3 regions of the Cellulomonas xiejunii genome follow, and region 3 is predicted to be linked to each of the others. Evidence: riboswitches for the same ligand, from Rfam matches in the RefSeq annotation. Region 3 holds a riboswitch; each other region holds the start of a gene.
What was found. Region 3 has a riboswitch for thiamine pyrophosphate ahead of NP048_RS15475 (ABC transporter substrate-binding protein). Riboswitches for the same ligand answer to the same signal wherever they lie in the genome.
Positions count from the first base shown of each region.

Region 1: it holds a riboswitch for thiamine pyrophosphate, as region 3 does, so the genes downstream of both, NP048_RS01280 (thiamine ABC transporter substrate-binding protein) here and NP048_RS15475 (ABC transporter substrate-binding protein) in region 3, are expected to answer to the same signal.
Region 2: it holds a riboswitch for thiamine pyrophosphate, as region 3 does, so the genes downstream of both, thiD (bifunctional hydroxymethylpyrimidine kinase/phosphomethylpyrimidine kinase) here and NP048_RS15475 (ABC transporter substrate-binding protein) in region 3, are expected to answer to the same signal.

Region 1 is NZ_CP101987.1:276,806-280,068, reverse strand. Features, by position in the region: gene NP048_RS01285 (ABC transporter permease) at 1-383, opposite strand, end outside; gene NP048_RS01280 (thiamine ABC transporter substrate-binding protein) at 386-1,486, opposite strand; TPP riboswitch at 1,564-1,687, opposite strand; gene NP048_RS01275 (DUF4235 domain-containing protein) at 1,833-2,102, shown strand; gene NP048_RS01270 (phytoene desaturase family protein) at 2,120-3,263, shown strand, end outside.
Region 2 is NZ_CP101987.1:1,775,118-1,778,380, forward strand. Features, by position in the region: gene NP048_RS08120 (TrpB-like pyridoxal phosphate-dependent enzyme) at 1-1,025, opposite strand, end outside; TPP riboswitch at 1,222-1,321, shown strand; gene thiD (bifunctional hydroxymethylpyrimidine kinase/phosphomethylpyrimidine kinase) at 1,310-2,803, shown strand; gene NP048_RS08130 (HAD family hydrolase) at 2,808-3,263, shown strand, end outside.
Region 3 is NZ_CP101987.1:3,359,838-3,363,100, forward strand. Features, by position in the region: gene NP048_RS15470 (ABC transporter permease) at 1-288, opposite strand, end outside; gene NP048_RS15475 (ABC transporter substrate-binding protein) at 285-1,304, opposite strand; TPP riboswitch at 1,447-1,540, opposite strand; gene NP048_RS15480 (ArsR/SmtB family transcription factor) at 1,662-1,997, opposite strand; gene NP048_RS15485 (SRPBCC domain-containing protein) at 1,994-2,464, opposite strand; gene NP048_RS15490 (AEC family transporter) at 2,643-3,263, shown strand, end outside.

The DNA.
Region 1 (3,263 bases), 1.1 Mb from region 3:
AGCACGAACGGCACGGTGACGAACGCGCGCAGGGCGCCGCGCCCCCGGAACCGGCAGCGGTACAGCAGGTACGCGCCGGGGATCCCGAGCAGCACGGCCCCGGCCGTGCCGAGCGCGGCCTGCGCGAGCGTCTGGCCCACGACGCGCCACGTGCGCGGGCGCGCGAACACGTCACCGAACCCGCCGAGGTCGAGGCGGCCGTCGGTGAGGAACCCCCGCCCGACGATCTCCAGGACCGGCCACACGAAGAACGCCGTGAGGAACAGCAGCGGTACCCCGACCGCGAGCGCCCACCCCGCCCGGCCCGGCCACCGCCGGGGCGGGCGCGCCGACGGACCCGCCGCGGTGCGCGCGGCGGGTCGGTCGGCGAGGGCGGTCGGCACGGTCAGCCGATCACGGTGTCGGACCACTGCGTGAGCCAGCGCTCCCGGTGGGTGGCGATGTCCGCGGGCGCGACGTCGAACGGCGCGTCCGCCAGCGGCGCCCAGCGCGTCCAGTCGTCGGGCAGCTCGACGGCCGAGCTCACGGGGTACATGTACATCGACGCGGGGACGTCCGCCTGCACCTCGTCGGACAGCAGGAAGTCGAGGAGCCGTGCGGCACCCTCGGGGTTGGCCGCCCCGGCCAGCACCCCGGCGTACTCGACCTGCCGGAAGCACGTGTCGAGCAGGGCACGGGTCGTGGGCGCGTCGCCGCCCTCGGGGACGGTGAACGGCGGCGACGACGCGTAGGACACGACCACGGGACGCGGCCCGTCACCTCCGCCGGCGGTGAAGTCCGTGTAGTACGCCTCGGTCCAGCCGTCGGCGACCTTCAGCCCGTTGTCGCGCAGGCCGGCCCAGTAGTCGACCCAGCCCTCCTCGCCGAACGCCCCGACGCTCGCGAGCAGGAACGCCAGACCCGGGGAGGACGTCACGGGGTCCGGCACGACCACGAGGTCGCGGTACGCCGGGTCGAGCAGCGAGTCCAGGGTCGTCGGCTCGGGCACGCCCTGCTCCGCGAACCACGCGGTGTCGACGTTGAGGCACACGTCACCGAAGTCGATCGCGGTCAGCGCACCGGCGTCGTCACCCGGGACGGCGTACGCGGCCGCGTCGGTGGCCGCGGGAGCGGTGAGCTCGGACGCGACGACGACGCCCTCGTCGAGCGCGCGCGACGCGAACGCGTTGTCGATGCCGTAGACGAGGTCGCCCAGCGGCGCGTCCTTGGTGAGGACGAGCTGGTTGACCAGCGCGCCGGAGTCGGCCTGCTGCACGACCTGCACGTCCAGGCCGCTGTCCTCCTCGAACTGCTCGAGCAGGCCCTCGGAGAGCGCGAACGACTCGTGGGTCACGAGCGTCACGGACCCGGCGCCGCCGGGGGTCGCGTCGGGCGTCGCACCTCCGGTGGCGGAGCACGCGGTCAGCGTCAGGAGCGCCGCGCACGTCGCCGCACCGAGCGCAGCGCGGCGGACGTCCGGGGACCTGCGAGGGCTGGGGGTGGCCATGTGGTGGTCGTCCTCCGTCAGTCGTCGGAGGGGTCCCGTACCGCCACCCGTGGCGCAGCCACAGGTGAGGGCACGGGAGGAGAGAAAGCCCGACTCCCTACGCCGGTATCACCCGGATCAGGTTCGAGGGTCTGCGGCGGTCCGCACTCTCAGCGTCCGTCCCGCCGTCACCGGCGGGTCGACGCTCCCCTGTCGTTCGCGACGATCCTAGCCCCGGACCGCCCTTCCCGAGGGCGGTCCGTCGACGGCGCCGCGGAGCGGGTGGACCGATCTCGAACGCCCCGTCGACCTGTGCGTTCGGCTCGCGACCGGTAGCGTCGTCCCGGACCCACACACAGGAGGTGCCATGTCGGACGACGGGCAGAAGCAGTCGATGACGGCGAAGATCGTCGGTGCGGGTGTCACCCTCATCGCGGCGTGGGCCGTGCAGAAGATCATCAACGCGGCCTGGAAGAAGGCGAAGGGCCACGAGCTGCCCTCGCCCGACTCGACCGCCGACGACATCAAGTTCAGCGAGGTCGCCGCCGCCGCCGCGATCAGCGGTGCCGCCATCTCGCTGTCCCGCGTCCTCGCGACGCGCGGCGCCGCGAAGCTCGCCGGGCGCGCTCGCCACTAGCGCTCCGGCGCCCCGCCATGGACGTCGTCGTCGTCGGTTCCGGCCCCAACGGTCTTGCCGCTGCGGTCACGATGGCTCGTGCGGGCCTGTCGGTCACGGTGCTCGAGGCCCAGCCGACCGTGGGCGGCGGCGCCCGCACGCTCGATCTCGGCCTCGCCGACGGCGTGGTCCACGACGTGTGCTCCGCCGTCCACCCCATGGCGTGGGCGTCGCCGTTCTTCCAGGCGTTCGGGCTCGAGCGGCGCGTCGACCTGCTGGTCCCCGAGGTGTCGTTCGCGCAGCCGCTCCCGGGCGGCCGCGCCGGCCTCGCCTGGCACGACCTCGACCGGACGGTCGCCGACCTGGGTGAGGACGGCCCGGCGTGGCGCTCGCTCGTCGGTGAGCTGTCGCGACGCAGTCCCGACGTCGTGCGCGCGGCGCTGTTCGACAAGCGCACCCTGCCCGCCGGGCTGCTGCCCGCCGGGCTTCCCGGTGCGCTGCGGTTCGGCCTCGGCGTGCTCGAGCAGGGGACACCCGCCTGGGGCGCACGGTTCCGCGGCGACGTCGCCCCGGCCCTGCTGACCGGGGTCGCCGCGCACGCGATCTCTCCCCTGCCCAGCCCCGCGGCCGCCGGGACCGCGCTGCTGCTGGCGACGCTCGCCCACGTCGGCCAGGGGTGGCCCATCCCGCGGGGCGGGTCGGGTGCGATCGTGCAGGCGCTCGTCGACGACCTCGCCGCGCACGGCGGCACGGTCGTCACGGACCACCCGGTGCGCTCGCGCCGGGACCTGCCCCCGGCCGGCTGCTACCTGTTCGACACGACGCCGCGCGGTCTCGTGGAGGTCCTGGGCGACGAGCTGCCCGCGCGCCGTCGCGCGGCGCTCGAGCGTTACCGGCACGGGAACGCCGCGGCCAAGGTCGACTTCGTGCTGGACGGTCCGGTGCCGTGGGCGCACCCCGACGTGGGCCGGGCGGGCACCGTGCACGTCGGAGGCACGCGGACGGAGATGGCCCGCGCCGAGGCCGACGTGCACGCGGGGCGGCACGCCGAGCTGCCGATGGTGCTCGCGAGCGACCCGTCCGTCGTCGACCCGGGCCGCGAGCACGCCGGGCTGCGGCCGCTGTGGACGTACGCGCACGTGCCCGCCGGGTCGGACGTGGACGTGACGGAGGGGGTCACGC
Region 2 (3,263 bases), 1.6 Mb from region 3:
GGCACGAAGTCCTTGCCCAGCGTGTGCATCTTCAGCAGGGGCGTCAGGCCCGCGACGTCACCGAAGTCGTACCGGTACTCGCCCTGGGTCATCGACGGGCAGGCCGCGGGCTCGCACGCCACGACGCGCGTCGTGGCCCCGTCGCGCAGGTTGCGCCCGAGGAACGGGAAGCTCAGCCCGGCCAGGTTGGACCCGCCGCCCGCGCACCCGAACACGACGTCCGCCGTCTCACCCAGCTCGTCGAGCTGCGCGAGCGCCTCCTGCCCGATGACGCTCTGGTGCAGGAGCACGTGGTTGAGCACCGACCCCAGCGCGTAGTGCGCCTTCGGGTCGTTCGCCGCGACCTCGACCGCCTCGCTGATCGCCATGCCCAGCGACCCCGTGGTGTGGGGGTCGGCGGCGAGCATCGCGCGGCCGGCCGCCGTGAGGTCCGAGGGGGACGGGTGGCACGTCGCGCCGTACGTCTCCATCTGCATGCGCCGGTAGGGCTTGCCGTCGTAGGACGCGCGCACCTGCCACACCTCGCACCCCAGGCCCAGCAGCGCGCAGGCCATCGACAGCGACGCTCCCCACTGGCCCGCGCCCGTCTCCGTCGTGAGCCGCGTGGTGCCCTCGATCGCGTTGTAGTACGCCTGCGCCACGGCCGTGTTCGGCTTGTGCGAGCCGGCGGGCGAGCCGCCCTCGTACTTGTAGTAGATCTTCGCCGGCGTCCCCAGCGCGCGCTCGAGGCGTCGCGCCCGCAGCAGAGGTGCGGGCCGCCACAGCGCGTAGATCTCGCGGACCGTCTGCGGGATCTCGATCCACCGCTCGGTCGAGACCTCCTGCGCGATGAGCGCCATCGGGAACAGCGGCGCCAGGTCGTCGGGCGTCAGCGGCTCGCGCGTGCCCGGGTGCAGCGCCGGCGGGCAGGGCTCGGGCAGGTCGGCCGCGAGGTTGTACCAGTGGGTCGGCACGGCGGACGGCACCACGGTGCCGACCGGGTCGGTCAGCGGTGCGGGTCGGGTCGTGTCGTGAGAGGTGGTCATCTCGCCTCGCAGGTTCGGGCGCACGGGCGCGCGGGATCGGTGCGCAGGGCCGCCGCGCTGCCCCCTCCGTCGGCGACCAGCACCGCGAGCGTAGCGGCGGGGCGAGGTGCCGACGTCGGGATCGCCCGTGCAGCCCCGACCTGTCCGGGTGCCGAGACCGGCCCTCGGCGCGATCACCCGGACGGTCTAGGGTCGGTGACGAGACACGGGGTGCCCCGCACCGAGCAGGGCTGAGATCACACCCGTCGAACCTGATCTCGTTCGTACGAGCGAAGGGAATGTCCATGACGACGTCTGCCCTGGTCCCCGAGCGCGCCGCCAGTCGCGTGCGCGTGCTGTCGATCGCCGGCACGGACCCGACCGGCGGTGCCGGGATCCACGCCGACCTCAAGTCGTTCGCTGCGCACGGCGCGTACGGCATGGCGGTCGTCACCGCGCTCGTCGCGCAGAACAGTCACGGCGTGCGCGCCGTGCACGTCCCCGACGTCGCGTTCCTGCGCGCGCAGCTCGACGCGGTGAGCGACGACGTCACCGTGGACGCCGTCAAGATCGGCATGCTCGGAACGCGCGCCGTGGCCGACGAGGTCGCCGCGTGGCTGGTCCGCACGAAGCCGCCGGTCATCGTGCTCGATCCGGTCATGGTCGCCACCAGCGGGGACCGGCTGCTCGACACGGACGCCGAGGAGGCGGTGCGGCGGCTCGTGACGCGCGCCCACCTCGTGACGCCGAACCTGCCGGAGCTGGGGGTGCTGCTGGGCGAGCCGCGGGCCACCACGTGGCCCGACGCGGTCCGGCAGGCCCGGCGACTGGCGCGGTCGTCAGGGGCCACGGTGCTGCTCAAAGGTGGTCACCTCGACGGCGACGGCAGCCCCGACGCGGTCGTCGACGCGAGCACCGTGACCGAGCTCGACGCGCTGCGCGTCGCCACGACGAGCACGCACGGCACCGGGTGCTCGCTGTCGGCGGCCGTCGCGGCGCTGCGCCCTCGCCGCCCGGACTGGGTGACGGCCGTGCGGGAGGCCAAGCGGTGGCTCACGGGAGCGATCGCCGCGGGGGAGGCGCTCGCGGTGGGGTCGGGACGCGGCCCGGTCGACCACCTGCACCACGCACCCACCCTCGGTGCGCGGCCGTTCGGCGCCGACGCGTGGGAGCGAGCAGCCGACCTGCGCGCCGCGTGCGACGACCTGCCGTTCGTCCGCGGTCTCGCGGACGGCACCCTGCCGATCGAGCGGTTCGAGGCGTACCTGCACCAGGACGCGCTCTACCTCGCGCAGTACTCCCGCGTCCTGGCCCGTGCAAGCCAGCTCGCTCCGGACGCCGACGCGCAGGTGTTCTGGGCGCAGGGGTCCGCCCGGTGCCTGGAGGTCGAGAGGCACCTGCACGAGGAGCGGCTGGCCGGTGCCCGGTGGACGGGGCCCGCGGACCGGACGACCACCGGGTACGTCGACCACCTGCTCGGTGTCGCCCTGACGGGTTCCTACGCCGAGGTCGTCGCGGCGGTGCTGCCCTGCTACGTCATGTACGCGGACATCGGGGCACGGATCCTCGCGCGGGCCGGGGACCTGACCGGCCACCCGTACGGCGACTGGGTCGCGACCTACGGCGACCCTGCGTTCGCGCAGGCCGCGGCCCGGGCCACCGAGCTGGCCGACGCCGCTGCCCGCGAGGTGGGTGCCGCGACGCGGGCGCGCATGCTGGCGGCGTACCTGACGTCGTGCGCGCACGAGGTCGCGTTCTTCGACCAGGTCCGCGTGGCGGAGCCCGTGGTGGCAGTGTGAGCGGATGACCCTCGCGCACGTGCGTGCCGTCGTGCTGGACGTCGGGGAGACGCTCGTCGACGAGACCCGCGCGTGGACCCGGGCGGCGGGGGAGGTCGGCGTGACGCCGTTCGCCCTCATGGGGGTCCTCGGCGTCCTCGCCGAGCGGGGTGAGCCGGTCGCGCGCGTCTGGGACGTGCTCGGCGTCGAGCCGCCGGCGTCACGGCCGACGATCGGGCCCGACGACCTGTACCCGGACGCGCTGCCCACCCTGACGTCGCTGCGGTCGGCGGGGTTCGTCGTCGCGATCGCCGGCAACCAGCCCGCCGGCGCCGAGGACCAGCTGCGTGCCGCGGGTGTCGACCTCGACCTCGTCGCGTCGTCGGCGCGGTGGGGCGTCGCCAAGCCGGCCCCCGCGTTCTTCGCGCGCATCCTCAGCGAGCTCCGGCTCGCCCCCGAGCACGTGCTGTACGTCGGCGAC
Region 3 (3,263 bases):
CAGCAGCGGCACCACACCCGTCCGCAGGCGCGGCAGCCGGTCGAGCGTGACGGCCAGCGCCCACGCGACCGCCACCGACACCGCGAACCCGACCAGCGTCACCGTGAGCGTCGCGCCCGCGTGCGTCGCGAGGGCGTCCCGGTGCGTCCACGCCTGCTGCGCGACCCGGGCGGGGGACGGCAGGAGCCGCGGTGCGACGTCGCCCGTCGCGACGACCACCTGCCAGACGCCCAGCAGCGCGAGGCCACCGACGCCCACGGCGAGCGCACGCCCTGGCACGTCCGTCACGGCTCGCCGCCGAGGTCGACGTGGAAGGTCGACCAGTCGGGCCGGGTCGTCAGGACGTCCCCGTCGGGTCCGGCCAGCAGGCCCTGCTCGAGCAGGAAGTCGCCGTAGCCGGCGAGCTGCGCGGTCTCGATGCCGCCGACGGTGCCGTCGGCGGCGCGCATGTACTCGGCCGCCAGCAGACGCTGGCTCTCGACGACCATGCCGGGGTCGGCGAACGCGTCGGGGTGTGCGGCGACCAGCAGCTCCGCGGCCTCGTCGGGGTGGTCGGCGGCGTACTGGTAGCCGCGCCGCAGGGCGTCGACGAACGCGGCGGCGACCTCCGGCTCGTCGGCCACCCAGGAGCGGCGGGCGTCGACGAGCACCGCGTACGCGTCGGGGAACCCGTAGTCGGTGTACCGGAAGTACCGCAAGGGTGTGCCGACGCGCTGCGCCGCGAGCCCCTCCCACGCGACGAACGGGATCGCGACGTCGGCCTCCCCCGCGTACAGGGCGGCGTAGGCGCTGGTCCCCAGGGTCACGGCCGTGACGTCACCGCGCCCGCCGTCGGCGCGGATCACCGCCTGCAGCAGCGGCACCTCCGCCGGTCCGCCGAACCCCGCGTAGACGCGTCCGTCGAGGTCCCGCGGGCGGGTGATCGTCGCGTCGTCGGCACGCACCGCGATCGCCGACGCCCAGTGCTGCAGCGGGGCCAGCACCGCGACCACGTCGGCGCCGGCCGCCTGGGCGAGCACCGAGTCCCCGTGGAAGCTGATGCCCGCCTCGGCGGCACCGGCGTCGATCAGCGCGTCCGGCTGGACGTCGGTGTACGGCAGCACCTGGACGTCGAGGCCGGCGTCGTCGAACCAGCCCTGGGCGAGCGCGACCTCCAGGCCGGTGTGGTTGGTGTTGGGCGTCCAGTCGAGCGCGAACCGGACGACGGGACGGTCGGCGTCGGTGGCCGCTCCGTCGGCACAGGCGGCGGGCAGGAGCGCGGCGGCGAGCAGGGAGGCGGCGAGCGCGAGGCGGTGGCGTGTCATGGGGTCTCCAGGAGGGCGTGCGAGATCGCCGGACGCGTGGGCGACCGGTGGGCCTGCGGAGCAACGCGCGGCGGGCGCGTCGACGTCAGGGGGTGAGACGCCCCCGGCGACGGTGCGGGTGGGCGTGCAGCGGTGGACGCATGGGAGACATGCGCGACATCCCTTCGCTAGTGCGACCTAGATCAGGTTCGACGGGTGTGATCTCAGCCGCTGGTGCGGCACCCCGTGTCACGACGTCTGTGACGCTACGCGCGCGTCGCACGGCCCCGGGTGGTCGTCCGCACTGTGGTCCGGGTCCCCGGGCACGCCGATGAGCGCGGACCGCGGACGGTCCGCGCTCGGCGGTGGGTGGCGCCGTCAGCGCGGCGGGGACTCCGCGAGACGTGCGATCGCGGCCAGGCGCTCCTCCCAGCGCGCGCCGACGGCCTCGAGCGTCCGCGCGAGCAGCCCGAGGCGCGCACCGACGGCGCGGTAGCGCACCTCACGTCCGGCGCGCACGGGCTCGACGAGACCCACCTCGGCCAGCACGGCGAGGTGCTTGGCGATCGCCTGCCGCGTCACCGGCAGGCGCTCGGCCAGCGCCGAGGCCGACGCCTCCCCGCGACCGACCTCGGTGAGCACCTGCCACCGCGTCTCGTCACCGAGGGCGGCGCACACCGCGACCACGTCGGTCGTGCCGGTCGCGGACGTCACGCCGCGACCCCGTCGCGCACCAGCCGCACGAGCTCGTCGAGCTCGGACGTCCAGCCGTCGCGGTGGTCCGCGAGCTGGCGCAGCCGCTCGTCGCCGAGCTTGTCGAACCCGGTCTCGACGACCGTGAGCAGCGTCCCGTCGCCGTCGGGCTCGAGCGTGAAGGTCACGGTCAGGGCGGTCGCGTCCGTCAGGTCACCACCGCAGCCGGGCCACGCGAACGCGAAGCGGCGGGGCGGGTCGTACGCCTCGATCCGCACGGGCACGTCGTCCTGACCGTCCCACCCGAGGGTGCCGGTCGCGCCGACGCGCAGGTCCGGCAGCGAGGCCCGCTGGCCGAACCACTGCGCGACGAGGTCCTCGCGCGTGAGGACCTCGAAGACGCGGGCGGGCGGGGCGTCGACGCGGACCGTACGGGTCACGGTCGACGTGGGGTCGTCGACGAGGGCGGTGGTCTGGTGCTGGGTCATGGCGATCTCCTTCGTGCAACTCGTCCGTTGCAGAACAGCGTGCACCGGTTCCGGCGAAATCGCAACCCTTCGGTTGCACCTCGCTGTCGCGCTCCGGTTCCGGGACCTGGTCGCGTGCGAGGATCGAGGACGTGACACCGAGCGCCTCGCTGTCCGCCGCCGGTCGGCGGACGCGCTGATGGCAGCCGTCCTGTCCGCGCTGGGCACGATGGGCGCCGTCGTCGCCCTCGGCTGGGTGCTGGGACGGTGGCGCGTGCTGGGCGAGCGGGCCGCGCCGGTGCTGGCGCGCGTGGTGTTCGCCGTCGCGGCGCCGGCGCTGCTGCTCGCGACCGTCGCGCGCGCCGACCTGCACCTGCTCGTGTCGCGCACGGCCGTCGTGACGTGGTCGTGCACCGCGCTCGTGGCCCTGCTCGCGGTCGTCGTGCTGCGCCTGGTGTGGCGCCGCTCCCCCGCGGACGTCACCGTGGGCACGCTGTCCTCGTCGTACGTCAACGCCGGGAACATCGGCCTGCCGCTGGCGGTGTACCTGCTCGACGACCCCGTCGCCGTGGTCCCGACGCTGCTGTTCCAGCTCCTGGTGCTGGCGCCGGTCGCGTTCGCCGTCCTGGACGCGCACCCCGCGGGCTCGCACGCCACCCCCGCGCGCCGGGAGGGCAGCCCGGTCCCCGTCGGGCTGCGGGTCGCGGCGGTCGCCCGACGCACGGTGAGCAACCCGATCATCGTCGCGACGCTCACCGGGCTGGTGCTGGCGGCGCTCCCCTGGTCGCTGCCGGACGTCGTCCTGCAGCCGTTCACCCTC